Aquitalea magnusonii: one gene and its partner. The protein of the gene in region 2 interacts with the protein of the main gene of each other region in a pairwise test. Links are inferred from orthologs where the notes say so. Each region holds a gene or a part of one and is shown on either strand. Other genes may lie near its edges. The genes, in order: mrdA and DLM_RS17760.

Region 1 (11,666 bases), 700 kb from region 2 along the record:
ATCATGCGGGTTTCGCCGCTGTCCGGGTCGAACAGCACGGTTGCCTGTTCCACGCGGCCGCCATCTTCCAGGGTGTCGATCTGCCACTGGATTTCATACTTGATGGCCTGCTCCAGGAAGCGGAAGGAGTTCAGGTTCTTGATTTCACGGCGGGTGCCGAATTCCTGCTGGCCGAACGGGCGCACCGAAACGTTGGCATCCACGCGGAAGCTGCCTTCCTGCATGTTGCCGTCGCAAATACCCAGCCACATCACCAGACTGTGCAGGGCGCGGGCATAGGCCACGGCTTCTTCCGGTGAGCGCATGTCCGGCTCGGACACCACTTCCAAGAGCGGGGTGCCGGCGCGGTTGAGGTCGATGCCGGTCATGCCGCTGAAGTCTTCATGCAGCGATTTGCCGGCATCTTCTTCCATGTGGGCACGGGTCAGCTTGACCAGCTTTTCTTCCTCGCCCACCAGAATCGGCAATACGCCGCCTTCGACGATAGGCAGCTCCATCTGGCTGATCTGGTAGCCCTTGGGCAGGTCGGGGTAGAAGTAGTTTTTGCGCGCAAATACGTTCTTCTGGTTGATTTTCGAGCCCAGTGCCAGGCCCAGGCGGATGGCTTTTTCCACCACGGCCTTGTTCATCACCGGCAGCACGCCGGGAAAGGCCAGTTCCACGGCCGAGGCCTGGGTGTTCGGCTCGGCACCAAAGGCGGTGCTGGTGCCGGAAAAAATCTTGGTAGCGGTGTTGAGCTGCACATGCACCTCAAGACCGATGACGACTTCCCATTTCATGAGGCAATTACCTTTTCAATGCTAGTGATTTCTCCATTGCTGTCATAATAAACACGGTCAACTTCCACTTCTCCGTCAGGCCGCCTGACGTCAACCTCAACCCAGCCATCGCCACAATTACGCTCGGACCATCCGCCCACGCCATACTCTGCAGTCAGTTGTTCTTCCAAGTATTTTTTCATCTCAATCCTCTCACAAACTCTGAATTTAGAGATTAGGCATACGGCAATGCCAGTCGGTAGCCAACTGGAACTGGTGCGCCACATTCAGCATTTTTGCTTCGCCAAAATAATTGCCGATGATCTGCAAACCCACCGGGCGGCCCTGGCGGTCGAAACCGGCGGGCACGCTCATGCCGGGCAGGCCGGCCAGGTTGACCGACAGGGTGTAGATGTCCGACAGGTACATCTGCACCGGATCGCCGGATTTCTCGCCGATATTGAAGGCGGCAGTCGGCGCCACCGGCCCCAGGATCACGTCGCACTGCGCGAACGCGGCGGTGAAGTCATTGGCAATCAGGCGGCGGATCTTTTGTGCCTTCAGGTAGTAGGCATCGTAATAGCCGTGCGACAGCACATAGCTGCCCACCAGGATGCGGCGCTTGACCTCGGCGCCAAAACCTTCGGCGCGGGTCTTCTCATACATGTCCACCAGGTCCTTGTACTCTGCCGCACGGTGGCCGTAACGCACGCCATCGTAACGCGACAGGTTGGTGGAGGCCTCGGCCGGGGCAATCACGTAGTAGGCCGGGATGGACAGCTCGGTGTTGGGCAGGCTGATGTCCACCACCTGTGCGCCCTGCTTTTTCAGCTCGGCCACAGCGTCTTCAATCACCTTAGCCACGTCGCCATCCAGGCCGTCGGCAAAGTACTCGCGCGGCAGACCCACGCGCAAACCGGCCAGCGGCTGGTTCAGCTCGCGGGTGTAGTCTTCACGGGCACGTTCCAGGCTGGTGGAGTCACGCTCGTCGAAACCGGCCATCACGTTCAGCATCAGCGCGCAGTCTTCTGCCGTCTGGGCAATCGGGCCGCCCTGATCCAGCGAGGAGGCATAAGCCACCATGCCGTAACGCGATACCACGCCATAAGTGGGCTTGATGCCGGTGACGCCGCAATGGCTGGCCGGCTGACGGATGGAGCCGCCGGTGTCGGTGGCGGTGGCCACCGGCGTCAGGCGTGCAGCGACAGCAGCGGCGGAACCACCGGACGAGCCGCCGGGAATGGCGTTCAGGTCCCACGGGTTTTTCACGGCACCGTAGTAGCTGTTTTCATTGGACGAGCCCATGGCGAATTCGTCCATATTGGCGCGGCCCAGCGTGATCAGGCCAGCGGCATTGCACTGCTCCACCACATGCGCGTTATAGGGCGAGATGAAGTTGTCCAGCATCTTCGAGCCACAACTGGTTTTCCAGCCCTGCTGGCAGAAGATGTCCTTGTGTACCATCGGTACACCAGTGAGCAGACCGGCATTGCCCGCGGCACGGGCAGCGTCGGCCGCCGCGGCATCGGCCAGGGTGCGGGCGCGGTCCACGGTAATGAAGGCGTTCAGCTGCGGGTTCAGCGCCTCGATGCGGTCGAGGTATTGCGTGGCCAATTCCACGCTCGACACCGCACCCGCCGCCAGTTGTTGCGACAGTTGCTTGAGGGTGGCGTTCGTCATTTTGTCTTGATATCCGGTTAAGCTGGGATCGATGAGCGGGTACGCCCGGCAAGTCGGGCGGGCAATGATGTTTCCGAAAAAAGCGGTTTCCCCTTGGGAACCATCCGAAACACCATTGCTCTGAAACTCACTCGATCACCTTGGGAACGAGGAACAGGCCCTTTTCCACCTGCGGGGCAATGGCCTGAAAAGCCTCCCGCTGATTGGTCTGGGTCACGATGTCTTCACGCAGGCGCAGGCTTACGTCCTGCGGATGGGCCATCGGTTCGATGCCATCGGTGTTGACAGCCTGCATCTTCTCGATCAGGCCAAAAATATTGTTAAGCTGGTTGCCGACTGCCGCGATTTCTTCATCGCTTACGTTGATGCGGGCAAGCTTGGCAATCCGCGCGACATCCTGGTGCGTCAGAGACATGGCGTCCTCGTTAAAACCTTTAATATTTCAAGCTTTATAGGGTATCATAAGGGGTTTGATTCTCCCAAGATCGACATCACACATCGCAGCATGAAAGACGCGGGTGGCAACAGGGTTTTGAGCCTGGATGTGCTGCTGTTTTTTTCTTCGCTGCAATGCAACAATGATGTCCCCCCGGAGAGCCGCCGTCCGCAGTTGCAGGCTTGCCTGAAAACTGCGCCACGCCGGAAACCGGGAAGCCAAGCCCATGCTAAGAATTTGCCGGACGCGCATCGCGCCCGACTGACGGAAACTGAACCAGGACCGCCCAATGTTTCGTTCGCTCACCGGATACTTCTCCAACGACCTTGCCATCGACCTTGGCACGGCCAACACCCTCATTTACATGCGTGGCAAGGGCATCGTGCTTGACGAGCCGTCGGTGGTCGCCATTCACAGCGACGCGCCCACCAACAAGAAATCCATCCTGGCCGTCGGCCTGGAAGCCAAGAAGATGCTGGGCCGCACCCCAGGTTCGATCCAGGCCATCCGCCCGATGAAGGACGGCGTGATTGCCGACTTCACCGTGACCGAGCAGATGCTCAAGCAGTTCATCAAGAAGGTGAACCCCAACCGCTTTTTTGCCGCCAGCCCGCGCATCGTGATTTGCGTGCCCTGCGGTTCCACCCAGGTGGAACGCAAGGCCATCCGCGACTCGGCCCTGGCTGCCGGTGCGCGCCGTGTCGAGCTGATTGAAGAGCCGATGGCTGCTGCCATCGGTGCCGGCCTGCCGGTAGAGGAGCCAACCGGCTCCATGGTGGTGGACATCGGTGGCGGCACCACCGAAGTGGGCGTGATTTCGCTGGGTGGCGTGGTGTATTCCAACTCGGTACGCGTTGGCGGTGACAAATTTGACGAAGCCATCATCAATTACATCCGCCGTAACTACGGCATGCTGATTGGCGAAACCACCGCCGAAGAAATCAAGAAGACCATCGGCTCGGCCTTCCCCGGTGCCGAAGTGCGTGAAATGGAAGTCAAGGGCCGCAACCTGGCCGAAGGCATTCCGCGTGCCTTCACCGTGTCGTCCAATGAAATCCTGGAAGCACTGACCGAGCCTTTGAACCAGATTGTCTCCGCGGTGAAGATTGCCCTGGAACAGACCCCGCCGGAACTGGGTGCCGACATTGCCGACAAGGGCATGGTGCTGACCGGTGGTGGCGCGCTGCTGAAGGATATCGACCGCCTGCTGGCCGAAGAAACCGGCCTGCCGGTATTCGTGGCCGAAGAGCCGCTGACCTGCGTGGTACGCGGTTCGGGCAAGGCACTGGAAAAGATGGACAAGATCGGCACCATCTTTACCAACGTTCCCTGATTGTTGCCTAAACGGAGTTGCTGCCGCCCCGTCAAGGGGCGGCATACCACCTGATGGACTTCGCCAACACCCCCAGCTTTTTCCGTTCCGGGCCCAAGCCCGGCACGCGCCTGTTCCTGTGCGCGCTGGCCTCCATCGCGCTCTTGGTGGGTGATAGCCGTTACGGCCTGATGGAACAGGCCCGCGATGGCATGTCGCTGGTGCTCTATCCCTTACAGCGTGTTGTCAACATGCCGCTGGGCATCGTGCGCCATGTCGGCGACTACTTCACCGTGCAGGCCGATCTCAAAAGCGAAAACGAGCAGTTGCGTACCCGTCAGCTGGAAATGTCCGCCCGCCTGGCCCGGCTGGAAACCGTGGAACGCGAACTGGCCGAACTGCGCAACCTGAATACCATCAAGGCCGGACGCAGCGATGCCGCCCAACTGGCAGAAATCCTGTACACCGGTCGCGACCCCTTCTCCTACAAGATCATCATCGACAAGGGTGCCGATGCCAATTTGCAAGCGGGCCAACCGGTGGTGGATGCGCGCGGCCTGCTGGGGCAGATTACCCGTGTTCAGCCGCTGACGGCCGAAGTCACGCTGATCATCGACAAGAACCAGATGGTGCCGGTGATGATTGCCCGTACCGGCGAGCGCGCCATCCTGTACGGCTATGGCGGCGGGGTGGAAATCCGCTACTTGCCGCTGCATGCCGATGTGCGCGAAGGTGACAGCATTGTCACCTCTGGCATTGACGGCCTGTACCAGGAAGGCACGCCGGTGGCGCGGGTCAGCAAGGTAGAACGCAATGCCGGCGCGGCCTTCAGCCGCATCACCACCGAACCGCTGGCCGGTGTGCAGCAAACCCGCTATGTGCTGGTATTGCAGCAAAAGGGCCAGACACCGCCACGCCCGGCCGAGCCGGTCGTGCCTGTGAAAAAGACCAAGGGCAAGAAGCCCGCCGATTCGGAGTAAGCATGTCGTTCGACCGCCCCAAGGAATTGCTCAAGCCGGTCAAGCGCCGCTTTATTTTCATGACCCTGCTGCTGGCGGTACTGGTGGAGATGATTCCGCTGCCGCTTGGCTCCACCCGCTGGCTGCCGGACTTCATCAGCCTGGTATTGCTGTACTGGCTGATCAATCAGCCGCGCCGGGTCAATGTGGGCATTGCCTTCCTGATGGGGCTGGTGGCGGATATCGCCACCGCCGGCATGCTGGGCCAGCACGCACTGGCCTACTCCGTCACCGCCTATCTGGCACTGAGCCGCCAGCGCCAGCTGATCATGTTCAACCTCGGCCAGCAGGCGCTCAGCGTGCTGGGGCTGATGGCCTGCAACCAGAGCATCATGGTGGTGGCACGCATGCTCACCGGCTCTGCCTTTGTCGGCTGGAGCTATTTCCTGCCACCCCTGATCGGGGCTTTGCTGTGGCCGCTGCTGACCAAGCTGCTGCTGCTGCCTTACCGTCATCACTCGGTGTAAGTCGTGCGCCCTACCCGTTTCAAGAATCCGCAGGCGGAAGACGGCCAGTTCCAGCTTCGGCTGATTGTGGCTTATGTCTTCATGCTGCTGATGTTCTGCATCCTGCTTGCCCGTTTTGTCTGGCTGCAGGTGTACCAGTACGAACACTTTTCCACGCTGGCGCAAAACAACCGCATCTCCTTGCTGCCCATCCTGCCCAACCGCGGCCTGATCATGGACCGCAACGGGGTGATCCTGGCGCAAAACTATTCCGCCTACACGCTGGAGCTGGTGCCCAGCAAGATGCCGGACATGAACGGTGCCATTGCCGAACTGAAAAAACTGGTCAGCATCACCCCGCGCGATGAAAAGCTGTTCAAGAAGCTGCTGGGTGAATCCAAGGATTTCGAATCCATCCCGCTCAAGGTGAAGCTGTCCGAGGAAGAAGCCGCCCGCGTGGCGGCCAATGCCTGGCGCTTTCCCGGCGTGCAGGTGAAAGCGCGGCTGTTCCGCGACTACCCGTACAAGGAACTCACCAGCCATGTGCTGGGCTATATCGGCCGCATCAACCAGAAAGACCAGGAACGGCTGGACGACGAAGACAAGACCACCAATTACAAGGGCACCAACTACATCGGCAAAACCGGCCTGGAAGCGGTGTACGAGGATGATCTGCACGGTCAGGTGGGGTTTGAAGAAGTGGAAACCGACTCCGGCGGCCGCGCCATCCGCAGCCTGCGCCGCACACCGCCGGTCAATGGCAACAATCTGAAACTGGCGCTGGACATCCGCCTGCAGGAAGTGGCCGACAAATTGTTTGGCAACCGCCGTGGCGCACTGGTGGCCATCGACCCGCAAACCGGCGGTGTGCTGGCCTTCCTGTCCAAGCCGGGCTTCGACCCCAATCTGTTCATCGACGGCATCGACAGCCAGAGCTGGGCGGCGCTGAACAACGACTGGCAAAAGCCGATGATCAACCGCGCGCTGCGCGGCACTTACCCGCCCGGCTCCACCTTCAAGCCCTTCATGGCCATGGCCGCGCTGGAAACCCACTCCATCGGCATGCATGATGTACGTCCGGCACCGGCCTACTTCACCCTGCCCGGCTCCAGCCACCAGTTCCGCGACAGTAACAAGAACGGCAACGGCTCGGCCAACCTGGCCAAGGCCATCCAGGTGTCCAGCGATACCTTCTTCTACAAGCTGGCCTGGGACATGGGCATCGACAAGATTGCGCCCACCGTCGGCCAGTTCGGCCTCGGCCGTCCCACCGGCATCGATCTGGACGGCGAAGCCAGCGGCGTCCTGCCCACCAAGGAATGGAAAGCCAAGCGCTTTGCCCGCTACAAGGAAGAATTCCGCCGCTGGTATCCGGCCGATGTGGTGAGCATCGGCATCGGCCAGGGCTTCAACTCCTACACCCCGCTGCAAATGGCGAATGGCATCGCCACGCTGGCCAATGACGGCGTGGCCTACAAACCGCACCTGGTACAGGAAGTGGTGGATGCGCGCAGCGGCAAGAGCCGGCTGATTGCCCCCAAGCCTGACCGGGTGCTGCCGTTCAAGCAGGAAAACTTCGAGTACGTGAAAGCCGCCATGCAGTCGGTGCTCAAACCCGGCGGCACCGCCTGGCGGCTGGGGGTGGGCCTGCCCTATACCATGGCGGGCAAAACCGGTACCGCCCAGGTGGTGGCCATCAAGCAAGGTGCCAAGTACAACGCTTCGGCCCTGGCCGAGCAATACCGCGACCACTCCTGGTTTGTCGCCTTTGCCCCGGTGGAGAAACCACGCATTGCCGTGGCCATCATTGTGGAAAACGCCGGCTTTGGTGCCGCCGCTGCCGCGCCGATCGCCCGCGGCCTGTTCGACTACTACATCACCGGCAAGGTCCCCGGCTCCATCAGCGGAGACATGAAGACCATGCCAATGGATACCGCCGATGACGCTGCAGCCGCATCTGATTAAACGCCTGTGGCTGGCCATCAAGGCCCCGCTGGATGGCCCGCTGATGATCATTCTGGGCCTGATTTTCGCCCTGAGCCTGGTGGTGCTGTATTCGGCCAACAACCAGGGCCTGGACAAGATCGACAACAAGCTGGTCTACACCCTGCTGTCGCTTGGCATCATGTGGCTGCTGGCGCGCAGCCGGCCACAAAGCATCATGAACTTTGCCCCGCCCATTTACGGCATCGGCGTGGTATTGCTGCTGGCGGTGCATTTCAAGGGCGTGACGGTGAACGGCTCTACCCGCTGGCTGGAGCTGGGCATCACCCGCATCCAGCCGTCGGAAATCATGAAGATTGCCCTGCCGATGATGCTGGCCTGGTTCTTCCAGAAATACGAGCTATCCATGCGCTGGTGGCATTACCTGGTGGCGGCGGTGATGATTGCCATTCCCTGCGCGCTGGTGCTGAAGCAGCCCGACCTTGGCACCACCATGCTGATTGCCGCGTCCGGCTTTTTCGTGCTGTTCTTCGTCGGCCTGCCGTGGAAGGTGATTCTGGGCGGGATGGTGGCGGCAGGTGCCAGCATGCCGGTGGTGTGGAACATGTTGCATGACTACCAGCGCCGCCGGGTGATGACCATGATAGACCCGATGGAAGACCCGCTGGGCGCGGGTTACCACATCATCCAGTCGATGATTGCCATCGGTTCCGGCGGCCCCTGGGGCAAGGGCTGGCTCAATGGCACCCAGACCCATCTGGACTACATTCCGGAACGCACCACCGACTTCATCTTTGCCGTGTATTCCGAGGAGTTCGGCCTGGTGGGCAATATCGTGCTGGTGGTGCTGTACACCCTGGTGCTCAGCCGCGCCATGATGATCACCGCCGGGGCGCAAACCCTGTACGGCCGCGCCATGGCCGGGGCCATCACCCTGTCCTTCTTTGTCTATGCCTTCGTCAACATGGGCATGGTGGCGGGTATCCTGCCGGTGGTGGGCGTGCCGCTGCCCTTTGTTTCCTATGGTGGCACCGCCACCGTCACCCTGTTTGTCGGCATGGGCATGCTGATGAGCATAGGCAATGCCCGGCGTTAAGCTGTCGCCAGACCGTCCACACCGGTCTGGCCATCACGCGTTACCTGGCGCTGCAGACCAAACCGCGTAGAGCATCCGCGCCAAGGCGCGCCGATGCAGACTGTACAGCAAGCGGGGTTCTGTCAGCAGGTCTTACAGCCCCAGCCCCCAGCGCCACGCCCCGTACACCACAAAGCTGATCACAATCGCCAGCAAGGTCTTTCCGCTTTTCCATGCCACCAGTGCCGCCACGATGATGCCCGGCAAATAGGCGTTGTGCAGGCTGATGTCCACCGTGCCGGCCGGTGCCAGCGCCATCGGTACCACCAGTGCCGACAATACGGCGGCCGGCACATAATGCAGCGCACGGTTCAGCCAGTCGGGAAATGCCAGTCGCTGGCCGAACACCAGAAAACTGGCGCGAATCAATACAGTCAGCAGCATCATGCCGCCAATGGCAAGCCAGTGATTCATGCTGTCTGCTCCTTGCCCTTGTGCCACTGCTCCAGCAGCAGGCCGGTGGCCACGCCCACCACGGCTGCCAGCATCAGGTCCAGCTTGTACGGCAGGCCGCGCGCCAGCATGGCCACCGCACTGGCAGCCAGTGCCGCACCCAGTGCCGGGCGGCGTTTGAGCTGCGGTGCCACGATGGCGGCAAAGGTTGCCCCCATGGCAAAGTCCAGCCCCAGCGTGGCCAGACCGGGCAAGGACTGCCCCAGGCTCACGCCCACCATGGTCCAGAACAACCAGTTGCCATACATGGCGAGTGACGACGCCAGCCAGTACCACTGGCCACCATCCGTCCCCTTGGTGCGAAAGCGGTGCTCCACCACGGCAAAGGTTTCATCGGTCAGCCAGAAAGCCAGCGGCCAGCGCCAGCGCAAGGGCCAGTCACGGGCGTAAGGCAGCAAGGTGGCGCTGTACAGCGCATGACGCAGGTTTACGACAAAGGTGGTGAGCCACAACACCGGCAAGGCAGTGCCGGCACCGATCAGGCTGACGCCGATGAACTGGGAAGAACCGGCAAACACCAGCACCGACATGCCAAGCGCAGTGGCCGGGGACAAGCCGGCCGCAATGGCCAGCGTGCCGAAAATCACCCCGAACGGGGCTGCCCCCACCAGCATGGGCACGGTATCACGCGCACCTTCCAGCAATAGCGCGCGACGGTTGAGGGCATGCGTCATGATGCCTCCCGCGGGCCGGGCCATACCGCATGCAGGCTCATGCTGGCCCCTTCTGTAGCACGCACCGGCAAGTGGCGGTAATCGAAATCATCCAGGCAATGAATGTTCACGCCGTAGTGATCCGGCATCGCCCGTTTGCGATGGAAGGTGTAGATACCGCAGTGCTGACAAAAGAAATGGCGGGCAATGCCGGTATTCCAGCGGTACTCGCTCAGTGCATCGCTACCGGACAGGATCTCCAGCTGGCTTTCATGCACCCGCGTCATCAGCGCATTCTTTTTCACGCACAGCGAACAATCACAGGTAGTCAGTTCTTCGGGTTCGGCATGCAGACGAAAGCGCACTGCGCCGCAATGACAGGAGCCGGTATAAGACATGGGCAGGGAATCATGATTGGGAACAGTCCTACCCTACCATGCCAATTGCTTGCCAGCTTGAACGATCTTGCGCTCAGCGCCGGAGGCTGCGCTGGTAGGCCGCCGGGGTGATGCCCAGCGCCTGACGGAAAATACGGGTGAGGTGTGGCTGGTCGGCAAAGCCCAGTGCCTGCGCCGCAGCCGCCGGACTATGACCGCCGGCCAGCATTTGCCTGGCACGTACCACGCGCAACTGATTGCGCCAGGCTACCGGCGGCAAACCCAGATGCCGGGAGAACTGCCGGTTGAGCTGCCAGGGCGACAGGCCCACGGCCGCCGCCAGCGTGGCCAGCGACAGATTGTCCGCCACACAGTCGGCCAGCATCTGCCGGGCGCGCTCCACCGCCTGTGGCCAGGGACGCTGCGGTCGTTCGGCAATCTGCATATGGCGTAACACCACCTGGCTGAACACCGCATACAGCGCCGATTCGCGCTGCAAGGTGTCCCGGCTGTCACGCAGCAGCGCATGCAGCTGGTTCAGTTGCGCGGCCAGTTGCGGGTCCAGCACCACGGTGTCGCGAAAATACGGTGTGCCGCCAGACTGGCCGCTGATTTCGGCCGCCAGTTGGCCGATCAGGCTGGCTGACGGATAGAAACCGCGATAGGCCCAGCCTTGCTGGTGCGCACACTCGCCGGTGTGGACCTCGCCGGGGTTCATCAACACCAGCGCACCCACCCCGGCAATATGATTGCCCCCGCGGTGGCGGTAAGCCTGTGCCCCGGCCAGCAGGGCATTCACCACATATTCTTCGTGAAAATGCGGTGCAAATACCTGTTCGCGGTAAAAGGCATCCAGGCATTCCAGCGGCGCGATGTCATCGGCGCGGAAGAGACGTGAAAATTCGTGCTCGGATTGGGGCATGGCAGCGCGCGGGACAAAGGATGTCCCTTGCATTCTGGCATAGCCCCGGACAGAAAACTTGAACGATCTTGCTCAGGAGCCGGCCATGAAGGTACGGATGCCGGAGCCGACAAACTGCACGCCGACGCAGATCAGCAAGAAGCCCATCAGCCGGGTGGTGACTTCGCGGCCACCGCGCCCCAGCCGGGCGGAAATCATGGCCGAGGAACGCAGCACCAGCCACATGCCCAGGCTGGTGGCGGCAATGGCGACAAAGGTCATGCCGAAGGCCAGTGTCTTGGCCGTCCAGCCCGACAATTCGGCGATTTCGGTGGAAATGCCGATCACCACCGCAATGGTCCCCGGCCCGCTGATGCCGGGCATGGCCAAGGGGAAAAAGGCATAGTCTTCCCGCTCGCCGGTTTTCGGTGCCATGCCCGGGTCCTGCGACAAGAACAGCATGCGGTAACCCAGCACCGCCACCACCAGCCCGCCGGCAATGCGCAGCGCGCCATAGGAAATACCGAAGGCCGCCATGATGAGGTTACCGGC
Region 2 (15,899 bases):
TTACGGCCCTGATTGCTGGCAATCACCTTGTCTACCGGGGTGGCAAAGTCGCTGACATCCATGCGCTTTTCCAGCGAGCGTGGCAGGTTGGCATCCATCACGTCCAGCACCAGGTTCTTGCCTTCACGGCGCACATCAACCGGTGTGCTGTCGGAAGGCAGCATGATTTCCACGCGCCCTTCGCCACTACGGCCACGCCGGAAATCCAGGCCCAGCGGGGTGCTGGCCACCGCAGCCTGGGCACTGGCCTGGTTGGCGGCAGAAGCTAGGTTGGACGGCTGCTCCTGCGAGGTGGCGGCCTGCTGTGGCGAGGTCATGCTGTTGTTGATGCGTACCAGCAGTTTGTTGCCGGCGATGCTGGTGCTGTAGGACACGTTATGCGCCAGGTTCAGCACCAGGCGGGAGCGGCCATTGGCTTCCACCGCCACGGCAGATTTGACGATGGGGTTGCCCAGTTCGACAACGTTTTTCGGCAGCTTGACCTGGGTGCCGGCAAAGTCGAAGGCAACGCGGGCCGGATTGGCGATGGCGAAGCTGTTAGGTTTGATGGCCGGGCCATCAAAGGTCACTTGCAGCAACTGGGTATCGCCATCGCTCTGGGCTACGTCGATCGCGGTGATGGAGGCTGCATGGGCAATGGAAAATGCAATGGACAGACCCAGCCCCGACAACAGTTTGATTGAATGCTTTTTCATTATTTCTGCCCTTGTTCATCCAGGTACATGCTGGTTTCGCGCTGTACCCATTCTCCGTTCAGATCTTCCACGGTCTCGGAAAGTACTAGTTCGGTATCGCTGATGCGTTTGATCTGGCCGAAATTGGGGCCGATGAAATTACCCGGCTGCACACGGTAGATGCTGCTTTCCGGCGTGCGGATCAAGGCGTAGGTGATATTGTTGCGCTTGAGCAGCCCAACCATCTTCAGCTTGTCCAGATCGTAGTTTTCCAGCAGCTCACGCGGGCGCTTGAAGTCGGGCGCATTGGCTGCGTTCTGCTTCTTGGCCATCTGCAGTTTGACCGGATTGAAAGGGTCGGGAATGTCGAAGGCATTGTAGGTGAACGGCTGGTAGGCCTGGGCCTGTGGCAGCGGATCAATCTGCCCGCGCAGTCCCTGGCTGGCCTGTTGCATCCAGGCATGCAGGTCTTCGGTATTGCTGCTGCCGCAGGCAGTGAGCAGCAGCGGACACAGCAAGGTGGCGAGAGTTTTTTTCAGCATGGCGTCACGCTCACTTCTTGGGCGGCTGTGGTGCCGCAGCAATGCGCTCTTCCGGCTCCAGCGCGCGATAAGTCTTGGCCGTGGCTTCCATGGTCATGCGGGCAGCATCCTTGCCCTGGCCTGGTGTCAGGCTGATATCGCCGATGGTGACAATGCGGGAGAGCTGTGCCACATCGCTGACAAAGGCTGCCAGATCGTTGTAGTTGCCTGTCAGCCGGATGGCGATCGGGACTTCTGCCATTTCGGCGGTTTTTATTTCGCCATTGGGGCGGAACAGTTCAAATTGCAGACCGCGACCGATGCCGGCCTGGTTGATTTCAGTCAGCAGGGCATCCATGTCCGAGCGGGTAGGCAGTTGCTTGAGCAGGGCGCCAAAGGATAGTTGGATTTCCTTTAGCTGCTGCTGCAGTGCTTCGAGGTTGATGGCTTGGCGCTTCTTGTCGATGAAGGTTTGCTTGAGCTGCTCTTCTTGCTTGTGTGCCGCATCCAGCTTGTCCATCTGGTCGCTCAGGACAAAGAAATAGCCCAGAAACAGGAATACTGCGGCCATGAACACCAGTACCACCAACTGAGCGGGCAAGGGCCAGTTGGGCATGTCCTTGGGGTCAAGATTGCGAAACTCGTCTAGGGTCATGGTTTGGCTCCCTGCGGTGCGACCTGGCCATGGGGTGCGCTGGCGGCGGCTGCAGGCTGTCGGAACGTACTGGTAAGGCTGAATTCGCTCACGCGCTGGTTATTGATCAGGGCGGCTTTCACTTCCACCAACTGTGGCTCGTTGAAGACCGAGGACTGTGCCAGCGTCCGCATGTAGTTGGAGACACGCGCACCGGACAGGCCGTAGCCGGAGAAGCTGAAGGTGTTGCCACTTTGCTTGAATGCCTTCAGGTAAATGCCATCCGGCGTCTGGCGGACCAGTTGGTCGAAGATGTGTACTGCATCGTTACGGCCTTGTTGCAGGCGTTCTACCAGTTGCTTGCGTGCCAGCAGGTCGTCGCGCTGCTTCTTCAGCATGCCGATATCCTTGATTTGCTGGTCAAGCTTGCTGATCTCTGCCTGGAGAAACTGATTGCGCTCTTCTTGGCTTGACGCGCGTGCATCCAGAATGAAATAGCTCAGGCCGATGACCAGCAAGGCCGCGCCAATGGCACTGCCAAGCAATAACTGGAAGCGCAGGCGGTGAGCAGCTTTTTTCTGCTCGCGATGGGGCAGGAGGTTGATGCGAATCATCAGTCGAACCTCCGCATGGCAAGTCCGCAGGCAATCAGCAGTGCCGGCGCATCCAGCAGCAGCTCCTTCAGGCGGATGGAGCTGGACTGCACCATGGCAGTAAACGGGTTGGCAATCATGGTGCTGATCTGGGTGCGGGAGGCAACGGCATCATCCAGGCCGGCCAGCATGCTGCAACCGCCACCCAGCAGGATGTAATCCACGCGCAGGTATTGCGATACGCTGACGGTGGTATAGAAGAACTGCAGCGCGCGCTGGATTTCCTGTGCCAGCGAATCGACAAAAGGATGCAGCAATTCGGATTCGTAACCATCCGGCATTGCCATGCTGCGCTTGCCGTTTTCTGCTTCATCAAAGCTGATGCCGTAGCGGCGCTGGATGTCGCGGGTCAGTTGCAGGCCGCCGAACATCTGTTCGCGGTAGTAGATTTGCTGGCCGTTACGGATGACATTACAGTGGATTTTGCTGGCACCGATGTCAAACAGGGCAAAAGTCTGGTTCATGCCATGATCCGGCAATTGCTGCTGGATCTGCTCGAAGGCCGTCATCATGGCAAAGGACTCGACATCCACCAGTTGGGCGCGCAGACCGGCCATTTCCACTACGGCCACGCGTTCTTCCACTTTTTCCTTGCGTGCGGCGCACAGCAGGACTTCCAGATCATCCAGGCTGGTGCTGGATGGCCCCAGTACCTGATAGTCCAGGTTCACTTCGTCCAGTGGAAAGGGAATGATCTGGTCCGCTTCGGATTCGATCATGCCTTCCATGTCTTCCGACTGGCTGACCGGGACCAGCAATTTCTTGTAGATGGCCATTGCAGTGGGAATGGCGATGGCAACATTCTTGATCGGACTGCCAAGACGTTTCCATGCTTTGCGCAAGGATTCGGCAATACCTTCGATATCAACCAGATTGCCTTCGGAAACGGCCTCCTTGGGCAGGCTTTCGATGACGTAACGCTCAATCTGGTAATTCTTGCCAGATCTGGACAGCTCCACTAGCTTGATAGAAGTGGTGCTGATATCCAGACCAAGCAGTGGAACATTCCTGGATTTCCCCAATCCAAGCTGATCCAGCCAGTCCGTCCCGAACCGTAGTTTGTCGGATAGCATCAGTTAAGGCCCCGAATAGGTCTAGTGCGACAGTTTTTGCACCGTCGCGGTCAATGTTTGTCTTGCTTGTTCCCACAAGACGTTATAATCCGCTTTCTTCCGAAAGCCTATTTGTAATTATGTTCAAACGACTTCTTGCGATTCTGGCCGGCTTGGTCATTGGTGGGGCCGTACTGGCAGCCGGCGCGGCAGCCATTGCCATCATCATAACCTACCCGCGTTTGCCAAGTCTTGATGTGCTGACGGATTACCGTCCGAAAATTCCACTGCGCGTCTACTCGGCAGATGGCCAGTTGCTGGGTGAGTTTGGCGAAGAACGCCGCTCCTTTGCCCGCATCCACGAAGTCCCGCAACTGATGAAGCAGGCCTTGCTGGCTGCCGAGGACGAACGATTCTACCAGCACAGCGGGGTGGATTACGTTGGCGTCATGCGTGCCGCCGTGGGCAACCTGGTGTCAGGTCATGCCCGTTCCGGTGCCAGTACCATCACCATGCAGGTGGCGAAGAATTTCTTCCTTTCCAGTGAAAAGACTTTCACGCGTAAGTTTAATGAAGCTTTGCTGGCTTTCAAAATCGAACATACGCTTTCCAAGGATCAAATTCTCGAGCTTTACTTCAACCAGATCTATCTGGGCCAGCGCGCCTATGGTTTTTCTGCCGCCGCGCAAGCCTATTTCGGCAAGCCCATCACCGACTTGAGCGTGGCAGAAATGGCCATGCTGGCCGGCCTGCCCAAGGCACCTTCGGCCTACAACCCCATCGTCAATCCGGAGCGTGCCCACCTGCGTCAGCAGTATGTATTGCGCCGCATGCGTGAGCTTAATTTCATCACTCAGGACCAGTACGACGCCGCGGTGAAAGAGCCGCTGCATCTGGCCAGCGCTAGCGTAGACAGCAACCAGCCGGCGCTGTATGTGGCGGAAATGGTGCGCCAGGCCATGTACGAACGCTACAAGGATGCCGCCTATACCGAGGGCTACAAGGTCTACACCACACTGGACAGCCATCACCAGCAATGGGCGTACGATGCGCTGCGTGCCGGCCTGATCGATTTTGACCGCAAGCAGGGTTATCGTGCGCCGGAAAGCTATATCGACCTGGCCTCGGCGGAAGGCGAGGATCAGACCGAAGTGCTGGACGATGCACTGTCTGAAATTCGCGACAGTGGCGATATGCAGGCTGCCATTGTGCTGTCTGCCAGCCAGTCCGAAGTGCGTGCCTATCTGCGTGGTGGCAAGGTGGCGGTCATCAAGGGGCCGGGCCTGGAGTTTGCCCGCCGTGCGCTGAACCCGAGGCTGGCTGCCGATAAGCAGATTCGCCGCGGTGCCGTCATTCGTGTGCGTGCCAATGACAAGGGCTACTGGGAAATCGTGCAGATGCCGGATGTGGAAGGGGCATTTGTGTCGATGGACCCGCGCACCGGTGCCATCAAGTCGCTGGTGGGGGGCTTTGACTTCAACCGGCGCAGCTTCAACCATGTGACCCAGGCCTGGCGTCAGCCCGGCTCCACCTTCAAGCCCTTCATCTATTCCTCGGGCATCGAACGTGGCATCACGCCATCCACCATGTTTAACGATGCCCCGCTGACGGTGCCGGGAGCCCCCGGCTCACCCAGCTGGGAGCCGAAGAACGATGATGGCAAGTTTGCTGGTCTGATCAGCCTGCGTCGTGCGCTGACCCAGTCGAAGAACCTGGTTTCGGTACGCCTGCTGATGGCTGTGGGTACCGATTATGCCCAGCAGTACATCCAGCGCTTCGGTTTCTCGCCCAAGCAGCATCCGGCCTACCTGACCATGGCGCTGGGGGCCGGGGCGGCCACACCGCTGCAGATGGCCGAGGGGTACTCGGTGTTCTCTAATGGCGGCTACCGCATCAAGGGTTACTTTATTGACCGCATCGAGGACCAGTCTGGTCACGTGCTGGCCAAGACCCAGCCGGCAGTGGCAGGACAGAACGCCACCCAGGCGATTGATCCGCGCAATGCCTTCATCATGACTTCCATGCTCAAGGACGTGGTGCGCTACGGTACGGCAGCCAAGGCGATGAGCCTGGGCCGCATGGACCTAGCCGGCAAGACCGGTACCACCAGCGACTGGAAGGACGCCTGGTTTGTCGGCTTCAATCCCAATCTAGTGGCAGCCACCTGGGTGGGTTACGACCAGCCGCGTTCGCTGGGCCGTTACGGTTACGGCGGTACCGCCGCGCTGCCGGTATGGATGAACTACATGGCCAATGCGCTCAAGGGCGTGCCGGAGGTGGAACTGCCAGTGCCTGCCGGCATCGTGGTGAAACCGGGTGCGGGTCAGCGCGGTGGTGACGAGTACTACTATGAAGAGTTCCAGAAAACCAATCCGGAACTGAAGATTGACAACCATGGCACTATCCCAGGCAGCAATGCCTCGGATGCCGCTGCCGAAGACCCTGCCACCAAGGACCCGAATGCCCCGGCAGCCAAGGATGCGGTGGAGAACGTCAAAGAGCTGTTGTTCTGATCTGCGGTTGTCGTGGCCGTTGTTGAAGCCCACCCTGGCCAGGGTGGGCTTTTTCATATTCCAACCGCCGCTCTTGCCGGTGTTTGCCGCGGTTAACATCTATAAACAGCTTGCGCATAGGCAATGCGGGTGCGATTCCTTATTATCACAGCCTGTCTGCAGCTTGCATCAGGCTGCCTGCCCCAACCATGCTGATGACCCAAGACGGCCCTTTTCCGGAATACCACTATGTCCGCTTCTCCTGCCACACCCAAGGCTACCCTGCGCAATGTCTCCCTGTTACTGCTGATGCTGGCAGCGGCAGGCTGGTGGTGGAGCAGCCACCGCACGGCGGCCAGTGATGCAACTGGTGCCAGGCGTGGCGGCGGACCGGTGGCAGTGGCGGTGGCCACGGTGACGCAGCAGGATGCGCCCTTGCAACTAAGTGCCTTGGGTACGGTGACGGCCACCAACACGGTGACGGTACACAGCCGGGTGGATGGCCAGTTGATGGCCCTGCATTTTGACGAAGGCCAACTGGTGCAAAAAGGCCAATTGCTGGCTGAACTGGACCCGCGCCCCTTCCAGGCTGCGCTGACCCAGGCCGAAGGCCAACTGATGCGCGACCAGGCATTGCTGCAAAACGCCCGGCTGGACCTCGCCCGTTACCAGCAGTTGCTGGCGCAGAACTCCATTGCCAAGCAGCAGGTGGATACCCAGCAGGCGCTGGTGGCCCAGTATCAGGGCACGGTGAAGCTGGACCAGGGCGCGGTGGCCACCGCCCGTCTGCAACTGGATTACAGCCGCATCACCGCGCCCCTGTCCGGCCGGGTTGGTCTGCGTCAGGTCGACCTGGGCAATATCGTGCACTCCAGCGACAGCAACGGCGTGGTGGTGATTACCCAGACCCAACCCATCAATGTGCTGTTTGCGGTGCCGGAAACCAGCCTCAGCCAGGTGCTGGCCGCGGCCCGCACGGCCAAGGGCAAGCTGCAGGTGGAAGCCTGGGACCGTGACAACCGCCACAAGCTGGCCGATGGCGAGCTGCTGGCCATCGACAATCAGCTAAGCACCACCACCGGCACGGTGAACCTGAAGGCGCGCTTTGCCAATGCCGATGCCGCCTTGTTCCCCAATCAATTTGTCAATGTACACCTGCAACTGGGCGACCAGCCCAATGCAATCGTAGTCCCCAGCGTGGCCTTGCAGCAGGGCAAGGTGGGCAGCTATGTCTACACGGTGAATCCGGACCAGACCGTCAGCATCAACAAGGTGAAAGCCGGTGCGGTGTCCGGTGACAACACCATTATCGAAGAGGGTGTGAAAGCCGGTCAGAAAGTGGTGGTGGATGGCCTGGACAAGCTGCGCGAAGGTGCGCAGATCAAGGTGATAGACCGTGCCACGCAAAGCGCGGTGGAGGGAAGCAGCAAGGGCAGGGGCAAACCGCATGCGGCCAGTGGTGGCTGGGGCGGCCAGCGCCAACATGCCTCGGCAGCCAACTAAGCGCGGGATGATGGCATGAATCCTTCACGTCCCTTTATCCTGCGGCCGGTGGCCACCACCTTGCTGATGCTGGCCATCCTGCTTACCGGCCTGGTGGCCTGGAAGCTGCTGCCGGTATCGGCCCTGCCCGAGGTGGACTACCCCACCATCCAGGTGGTGACCCAATACCCCGGTGCCAGCCCGGAAGTGATCACCTCGTCCATTACCGCGCCACTGGAGCGTCAGTTCGGCCAGATGCCGGGGCTGACCCAGATGTCGTCCACCAGTTCCGGTGGTGCATCGGTGATTACCCTGCAGTTCAGCCTGGAATTGACGCTGGATGTGGCCGAACAGGAAGTGCAGGCCGCCATCAATGCGGCGGGTAATCTGTTGCCCAGCGACCTGCCCAATCCGCCGATCTACAGCAAGGTGAACCCGGCGGACACCCCGATTCTCACCATCGCGGTCAGCTCGGACACCCTGCCGCTGACCAAGCTGGAAGACCTGGTGGACACCCGGCTGGCGCAAAAGCTGTCGCAAGTGCCGGGCGTGGGTCTGGTCAGCCTCAGTGGCGGTCAGCGGCCTGCGGTGCGCATCCAGAGCAATCCCAAGGCACTGGCAGCGCGCGGCCTGACGCTGGAGGATATCCGCACCGCCATCAGCAATGCCAATGTGAACCAGGCCAAGGGCAGTTTTGATGGCCCGCAGCAAGCCTCCACCGTGGATGGCAACGACCAGCTCAAGTCGGCCGAGGAATACCAGAATGTCATCATCGCCTACCAGAACGGCGCAGCAGTGCGCTTGCGTGATGTGGCCAAGGTCGTTGATGCGGCAGAAAACATGCGGCTGGCCGCCTGGGCTGGTACGACGCCGTCCATCATCCTGAATGTGCAGCGTCAGCCGGGGGCCAATGTCATCCAGGTGACTGACCGCATCAAGGCCTTGCTGCCGCAACTGCAGTCCACCTTGCCCGGTGCGGTGGATGTGAAGGTGCTGAGCGACCGCACTGTCACCATCCGTGCCTCGGTGGAGGATGTCGAGTTTGAACTGATGCTGGCCATCGGCCTGGTGGTGATGGTGATTTTCGTGTTCCTGCGCAATGTGCCGGCCACCATCATTCCCGCCGTGGCGGTGCCGCTGTCGCTGGTGGGGACCTTTGGCGTGATGTACCTCACCGGCTTTTCCATCAACAACCTCACCCTGATGGCGCTGACCATTGCCACCGGCTTTGTGGTGGACGATGCCATCGTGATGATCGAGAACATTGCCCGCTACATCGAGGAAGGCGAAAAACCGATGGCGGCGGCGCTGAAGGGCTCGCAGCAGATTGGCTTTACCATCATCTCGCTCACTTTCTCGCTGATTGCGGTGCTGATTCCGCTGCTGTTCATGGGCGATGTGGTGGGGCGGCTGTTCCGTGAGTTTGCCATCACGCTGGCGGTGTCCATCCTGATTTCCGCCTTCATTTCGCTCACCCTGACGCCGATGATGTGTGCGCGCCTGCTCAAGCATGTGCCGGAAGAAAAACAGGGCCGTTTCTACCATGCCAGCGGGGCCTTCTTCGACCGCATCATTGCCCGTTACGGCCAAATGCTTGGGTGGGTGCTGGAGCGGCAAAAGCTCACCCTGCTGGTGGCGTTTGGCACCTTGCTGCTGACCGTGCTGCTGTATGTGGCGGTGCCCAAGGGCTTTTTCCCCTTGCAGGACACCGGTGCCATCATGGGCAGCAGCGAGGCGGCGCAGAGTATTTCTTTCAGCGCCATGGCGCAGAAGCAGGAACAACTGGCTCAGGCCTTGCTGAAAGACCCGGCGGTGGACAGCCTGTCGTCCTTCATCGGGGTGGATGGCAATAATGCCTCGCTCAACAGCGGCCGCCTGCAAATCAACCTCAAGCCCAAGGGCGAGCGTGATGACATCCGCACCGTGCTGGCACGGCTGCAGCAAAGTGCCGCCAGCGTGCCGGGCATGTCGCTGTATTTGCAGCCGGTGCAGGATTTGTCCATCGACACCCGTGTCAGCCGCACCCAGTACCAGTTCACCCTGCAGGCCACCAATCCGGACGAGCTGTCGCAATGGGTGCCCAAGCTGGTACACAAGCTGAGTCAATTGCCGCAACTGGCGGATGTGGCCAGCGACTTGCAGGACAAGGGCCTGCAAGCTTACGTGAACATCAACCGTGATACCGCCGCCCGGCTGGGTGTTACCACGGCGGCCATCGACAATGCGCTGTACGACGCCTTTGGCCAGCGGCTGATTTCCACCATCTTCACCCAGACCAACCAGTACCGCGTGGTGCTGGAAGTGGACGGGCAGAACCAGCAAGGCCCGCTGTCGCTCAAGGGCATCTACGTGCCCACCGCCAGTGGCGGCCCGGTGCCGCTGGATACGGTGGCCAGCATCGAGCAGCGCCCGACCGCGCTCACCATCAACCATCTGGGGCAATTCCCCACCACCACCATCTCGTTCAACCTGGCCAAGGGCGCGGCGCTGGGGCCGGCGGTGGAGGCCATCCGGCAGGCTGAGGCCGAGCTGGGCATGCCGGCCAGCCTGGATACCAAATTCCAGGGCGCGGCACTGGCTTTCCAGGCTTCGCTCAGCAACACGCTATGGCTGATCCTGGCGGCCATCATCACCATGTATATCGTGCTGGGGGTGTTGTACGAGAGCTATATTCATCCCATTACCATCTTGTCGACGCTACCCTCGGCCGGTATTGGTGCCCTGCTGGCCTTGCTGGTGTCCGGCAACGACCTGTCGGTGATTGCCATCATCGGCATCATCCTGCTGATCGGCATCGTCAAGAAAAACGCCATCATGATGATCGACTTTGCGCTGGAGGCCGAGCGCGAGCAGGGCATGAGCCCGCGCGATGCCATCTACCAGGCCTGTCTGCTGCGCTTCCGTCCCATCCTGATGACCACCATGGCGGCGCTGCTGGGCGCGCTGCCGCTGATGCTGGGCAGTGGCATGGGCTCCGAATTGCGCTCGCCGCTGGGCGTCACCATGGTGGGCGGGCTGCTGGTCAGCCAGGTGCTGACGCTGTTTACCACCCCGGTGATTTACCTGGCCTTCGACCGGCTGGCACGACGCTGGCGGCGTCCTGACCATGCCGCTGACGATGACCAGGCAGAGGCCGAGGCATGATTCCGTCCGCGCCCTTCATCCGGCGGCCCATTGCCACCACGCTGCTGACACTGGCCATCCTGCTGGCGGGCTTTCTGGCCTTCAAGCTGCTGCCGGTGTCGCCCTTGCCGCAGGTGGATTTCCCCACTATCTCGGTCAGTGCCAAGCTGCCCGGTGCCAGCCCGGAAACCATGGCGTCCACCGTGGCCACCCCGCTGGAGCGGGCGCTGGGGCGCATTGCCGGGGTGACCGAAATCACCTCGTCCAGCTCGCTGGCGTCCACCCGCATTACCTTGCAGTTTGATCTCAACCGCGACATCAACGGTGCCGCACGCGATGTGCAGGCCGCCATCAATGCCGCGCGTTCCTTGCTGCCCACCGGTATGCCGTCCAACCCGACCTACCGCAAGGTGAACCCGGCCGACGCGCCCATCATGATCATCGGCCTGACCTCGGACTCGCTCACCCGCGGCCAGATGTACGATGCCGCCGACTCCATCCTCGGCCAGAAGCTGGCGCAGGTGGAGGGCATTGGCGATGTGAATATCGGTGGCGGCGCACAGCCGGCAGTGCGGGTGGAAATGAACCCGCTACAGCTGAACCATTACGGTATCGGCATGGAAACGGTGCGCGCCGCCATCACCAGCACCAATGCCAACCGGCCCAAGGGCTTTGTCGAGGACGGCCAGCGTCACTGGCAGGTACAGGCCAATGACCAGGCCGGCAAGGCCAGCGACTACCTGCCGCTGGTGGTGAGCTACAAGAACGGCGCGGCAGTGCGCCTGTCCGACGTGGCCGAGGTAAAGGATTCGGTACTGGATGTGCGCAATGCCGGTTTGCTGGGCAAGCAACCGGCGGTGATGATCATCCTGTTCCGCCAGCCGGGTGCCAACATCATCGAAACGGTGGAGCGGGTGAAGGCCTTGCTGCCGCAGTTGCAGGCGTCCATTCCCGCCGCCATCAAGATGCAGGTGGTGATGGACCGCACCTCCACCATCCGCGCCTCGCTGTCCGAGGTGGAGCGCTCACTGCTGATTTCCATCGCGCTGGTCATCCTGGTGGTCTTCCTGTTCTTGCGTAATGGCCGCGCCACCGCCATTCCCGCCATCACCGTGCCGGTATCGCTGGTGGGCACTTTTGCCGTGATGTATCTGTGCGGCTTTTCGCTCAACAACCTCAGCCTGATGGCGCTGACCATTGCCACCGGTTTTGTGGTGGACGACACCATCGTGGTGCTGGAAAACATTGCCCGCCACATCGAAAACGGCATGAAGCCTTTCCAGGCCGCGCTGCAGGGCGCGCGTGAAGTGGGCTTCACCGTGCTGTCGATGAGCATTTCGCTGATCGCGGTGTTCATTCCCATCCTGATGATGGGCGGCATCATCGGCCGCCTGTTCCGCGAATTTGCCGTCACGCTGTCGGTGGCCATTCTGGTGTCGCTGCTGGTGTCGCTCACCACCACGCCCATGCTGTGTGCGCGCTGGCTGAAAAGCCATGGCGAACACCAGCCGGGCCGCCTGTTTGTCTGGAGCGAGCGCATGTTCGACGCCATGCTGGCCGGCTATCGCCGCAGCCTTGGCTGGGCGCTGCGCCACGGCCCGCTGATGATGCTGATGCTGGCGGCCACCATTGCGCTGAATGTCTACCTGTACGTGATTGTGCCCAAGGGCTTTTTCCCGCAGCAGGACACCGGCCGTCTCACCGGCATGATCAAGGCCGACCAGAGCATTTCCTTCCAGGCCATGCAGCAAAAGCTGCAACACTTTATCGACGCGGTAGGGCAGGACCCGGCAGTGGACAAGGTGATCGGCTTTACCGGCGGCGGCCAGCGCAACACTGCCAATATGTTTGTCAGCCTCAAGCCGCTGGGCGAGCGCACGGAAACGGCTGATCAGGTGATTGCCCGCCTGCGCAAGCGGCTGGCGCGCGAGCCGGGGGCGCAGTTGTTTTTGCAATCGGTGCAGGACATCCGCGTGGGCGGACGGTCGGCCAATGCCCAGTACCAGTACACCCTGCAAGGGGATGACCTGGAAGAACTGCGCCGCTGGACGCCCAGGGTGCAGCAGGCGCTGCAAAAACTGCCGATGCTGGCCGATGTCAGCAGCGATCAGGAAATCAAGGGCCTGCAAACCACGCTCACCTTCGACCGTGATGCCATGGCGCGCCTCGGCCTGACCCAGTCGCAAGTGGATGCCGTGCTGAACGACGCCTTCGGCCAGCGCCAGGTGTCCACCATCTACAACCCGCTCAACCAGTACCATGTGGTGCTGGAAGTGGCACCCCAGTACTGGCAGAGCGCCGAAGGCCTGCGCAGCATCTATCTGCAAACCACCTCCGGCCAGCCGATTCCGCTGTCTGCCTTTGCCCGCTGGCAGCCCACCAATACCGCGCTGGCGGTGAACCACCAGAGCCAGTTTGCCGCCACCACCGTGTCCTTCAACCTGCCGCCGGGCAGTTCGCTGTCCGACGCCACCGCAGCCATTGACAAGGCGACCGCGGACATCGGCCTGCCCGCCTCGATACACGGCAGCTTCCAGGGTACGGCCAAGTCCTTCCAGGATTCGCTGGGCAGCCAGCCGGTGTTGATTCTGGCTGCCATGGTGGCGGTGTATATCGTGCTGGGCATGCTGTATGAAAGCGTGGTGCATCCGCTCACCATCCTGTCCACGCTGCCGTCGGCCGGGGTAGGGGCCTTGCTGGCACTGCTGGCCACCGGTGGCGAATTCAACATCATTGCGCTGATCGGCGTGTTGCTGCTGATCGGCATCGTCAAGAAAAACGCCATCATGATGATCGACTTTGCCCTCAGCGCCGAACGCGAGCAGGGCCTCAGTTCGCACGATGCCATTCTGCAAGCCTGCCTGCTGCGCTTCCGTCCCATCATGATGACCACGCTGGCCGCCCTGTTTGGCGCATTGCCGCTGGCACTGGGGCATGGCGACGGTGCCGAGATGCGCACCCCGCTGGGCATCTCCATTGTCGGTGGCCTGCTGCTCAGCCAGTTGCTGACGCTGTACACCACGCCGGTGGTTTACCTGTATCTGGACCGCTTCCGCCTGTGGTGCCAGCAATGGCGTGACAACTGGCGCAGCCGGGCTGCCGCCGCACACAAGGAATGACACGCATGTCTGCATTCACCCCGTCCCGGCTGGCACTGGCCGGCCTGCTCAGCCTGCTGCTGGCCGGCTGCACCATCGGCCCGGACTATACCCGGCCCAAGATGGACATTCCGGCAACGTACAAGGAAGACGGCCGCTGGAAAACCGCCACCCCGCAAGATGCTGCCCCGCGTGGCAACTGGTGGGCGGTGTATCAGGACCCGCAGCTCGATAGCCTGATGGACACCCTCAACCGGCAAAGCCCCACCATTGCCCAGGCCGAGGCCAATTACCGTAATGCCCGCGCCTTGCTGGATCAGGCCGAAGCCAGCCTGTGGCCCACCATCAGCAGCAGCGCCAGCAAAACCCGCGGGGTGACAACGGCGGGCGGCAGCGTCAGCAATCAGTACAATCTGTCCGCCAGCGCCAGTTGGGAAGTGGATTTGTGGGGTACGGTGCGCCGCGCGGTGGAGGCGGGCAATGCCAAGGAGGCGGCCAGCGCCGCCCAACTGGCGTCCATCCGCCTGAGCAGCCAGGCCCAACTGGCCACTGCCTATCTGCAACTGGTGGCTACCGATGTGCAGCTCAAGCAATTGCAGGACAGCGAGGCCAATCTGCTGCAAAACCTGCAGCTCACCCGCAACCAGTTTGCCGTGGGCATGGTGTCGGACGATGTGGTGGCGCAGGCGGAAAGCAGCTGGAAAACCGCTCAGGCCACCCGCGTGGACAAGCAACTGAGCCGCGCCCAGCTGGAGCACGCCATTGCCGCCTCGCTGGGCGTGGCCCCGGCCAGCTTCACGCTGCCGGTCAGCAAAACCCTGCCCCATCTGCCACAACTGCCAGCCGGCCTGCCGTCCACCTTGCTGGAGCGCCGTCCGGACATTGCGGCGGCAGAGCGGGCGGTGGCACAGGCCAATGCCGAAATCGGCATTGCCAAGGCGGCGTTCTTTCCCACGCTGAACCTGACTGCCAGCGGCGGTTACAAGAGCAGCAGCTTTGCCGACTGGGTAAGCCTGCCCAACCGTATCTGGAGCGTGGGGCCGCAACTGGCATTCACCCTGTTTGACGGTGGCTTGCGCCGCGCACAGACCGCCGCTGCCGTGGCCAGCTACGACGCCAGTGTGGCCAGCTACCGCCAGACCGTACTGAGTGCATTTCAGGCGGTAGAAGACAATCTGTCGGCCCAGGCGCTGCTGGACGAGGAAATGCAGTACCAGCAAGCGGCACTGGCCGCGGCGCAGCGGGCGGAAACCATTGCGCTCAACCAGTATCGCGCCGGGGTGGTGAGTTATCTGAATGTGCTGACTGCGCAAAACAGCCGCATCAGCGCGGAAAACAGCCTGTGGACCTTGAAAAACCGCCAGTACACCGCCAGTGTGGCCTTGATTGCTGCTCTCGGTGGTCAGTGGTAGCTTTCGCCGTTTTTCCCGCAAAAACAGCCCGTCACGACGGGCTGTTTTGCATTGGATAAGCAGCTGGCTGAGTCGGCTCAGAACGGCCTTCTGCCGCTGATGGCAGCGGGAGGCTGTACGCTCCATTCGCTGATGACCAGATAACCATCCTGCACGGCAAACAGCATGGACAGGTCCACGCTGCGCAGCAGGGTGCCGGGCGTGTGGCTGTGTGGCTCCAGCCAGCCGTGGGCGCGATGCACCACAAAGCCCACGCCATTGGCCTCGGCCAGGCAGTTGATATCGCCAAAGGCGCGCAACTGGCGCAGGACGGCGTCCAGCGGGCCGCGCAGGTTCAGCGTGCGTTCGGCCTCGCTCCAGCGCGGCCAGTAGCTGCCAGTCCCTTGCGGCCTGGCCTGTTGCCACAAGCTGGCGAAATCCGCGATGACGCGGCGGCCCAGTTGCTCCAGTGCCAGTTGGCACTTCCATTCCAGCGTGGCCAGGGTTTCATCGGGGCTCAGGGCAAACAGTTGCTGATCCAGCAGCGCGCCGCTGTCAAAGCGCGGCTCCACCACATGGCAGCTCACCCCCCATTGGCTGCGTTGCTCCAGAATGGCGCGCACCAGCGGAAACGGCCCGCGCGCCTCCGGTAACGGCGAGGGGTGGAAGTTCACCGCATGGGGCAGGTAAGGCCGCCAGTCCGGCACTTTCCAGTCATAGCTGCCCAGCAGCAGGGCTTGGCAGCCCTGGGCGGCCAGTGCGGCCAGATCCGCCTCGCT

Evidence for each region.
Region 1: the proteins of DLM_RS17760 (region 2) and mrdA interact in binary tests that used the Escherichia coli proteins (3 or more experiments, as listed by UniProt). The link is inferred for Aquitalea magnusonii from one-to-one orthologs.

What each region holds. Positions count from the first base shown.
Region 1 is NZ_AP018823.1:4,471,746-4,483,411, reverse strand. Bases 5,184-8,145 are described here. They hold mrdA (penicillin-binding protein 2), read left to right. Parts: upstream 5,184-5,675; coding sequence 5,676-7,616; downstream 7,617-8,145. Other genes in these bases: rodA (rod shape-determining protein RodA), read left to right, coding at 7,591-8,145; mreD (rod shape-determining protein MreD), read left to right, coding at 5,184-5,672. In the rest of the region: Asp-tRNA(Asn)/Glu-tRNA(Gln) amidotransferase subunit GatB, read right to left, coding at 1-779; DLM_RS23235 (hypothetical protein), read right to left, coding at 776-961; Asp-tRNA(Asn)/Glu-tRNA(Gln) amidotransferase subunit GatA, read right to left, coding at 987-2,438; Asp-tRNA(Asn)/Glu-tRNA(Gln) amidotransferase subunit GatC, read right to left, coding at 2,566-2,853; DLM_RS21015 (hypothetical protein), read right to left, coding at 2,881-3,180; DLM_RS21010 (rod shape-determining protein), read left to right, coding at 3,164-4,207; rod shape-determining protein MreC, read left to right, coding at 4,261-5,166; more of mreD, read left to right, coding at 5,169-5,183; more of rodA, read left to right, coding at 8,146-8,691; DLM_RS20985 (AzlD domain-containing protein), read right to left, coding at 8,824-9,144; DLM_RS20980 (AzlC family ABC transporter permease), read right to left, coding at 9,141-9,857; DLM_RS20975 (GFA family protein), read right to left, coding at 9,854-10,234; DLM_RS20970 (AraC family transcriptional regulator), read right to left, coding at 10,308-11,135; DLM_RS20965 (MarC family NAAT transporter), read right to left, coding at 11,208-11,666. UniProt on the Escherichia coli protein: Catalyzes cross-linking of the peptidoglycan cell wall. Responsible for the determination of the rod shape of the cell. Is probably required for lateral peptidoglycan synthesis and maintenance of the correct diameter during lateral and centripetal growth.
Region 2 is NZ_AP018823.1:3,761,369-3,777,267, reverse strand. Bases 3,309-6,360 are described here. They hold DLM_RS17760 (penicillin-binding protein 1A), read left to right. Parts: upstream 3,309-3,674; coding sequence 3,675-6,047; downstream 6,048-6,360. Other genes in these bases: DLM_RS17755 (MdtA/MuxA family multidrug efflux RND transporter periplasmic adaptor subunit), read left to right, coding at 6,276-6,360; DLM_RS17765 (pilus assembly protein PilM), read right to left, coding at 3,309-3,441. Also shown: type IV pilus secretin PilQ, read right to left, coding at 1-695; DLM_RS17780 (pilus assembly protein PilP), read right to left, coding at 695-1,216; DLM_RS17775 (type 4a pilus biogenesis protein PilO), read right to left, coding at 1,227-1,850; DLM_RS17770 (PilN domain-containing protein), read right to left, coding at 1,847-2,443; more of DLM_RS17765, read right to left, coding at 2,443-3,308; more of DLM_RS17755, read left to right, coding at 6,361-7,529; DLM_RS17750 (MdtB/MuxB family multidrug efflux RND transporter permease subunit), read left to right, coding at 7,545-10,652; DLM_RS17745 (multidrug efflux RND transporter permease subunit), read left to right, coding at 10,649-13,750; DLM_RS17740 (efflux transporter outer membrane subunit), read left to right, coding at 13,756-15,141; DLM_RS17735 (formyltransferase family protein), read right to left, coding at 15,219-15,899. UniProt on the Escherichia coli protein: Cell wall formation. Synthesis of cross-linked peptidoglycan from the lipid intermediates.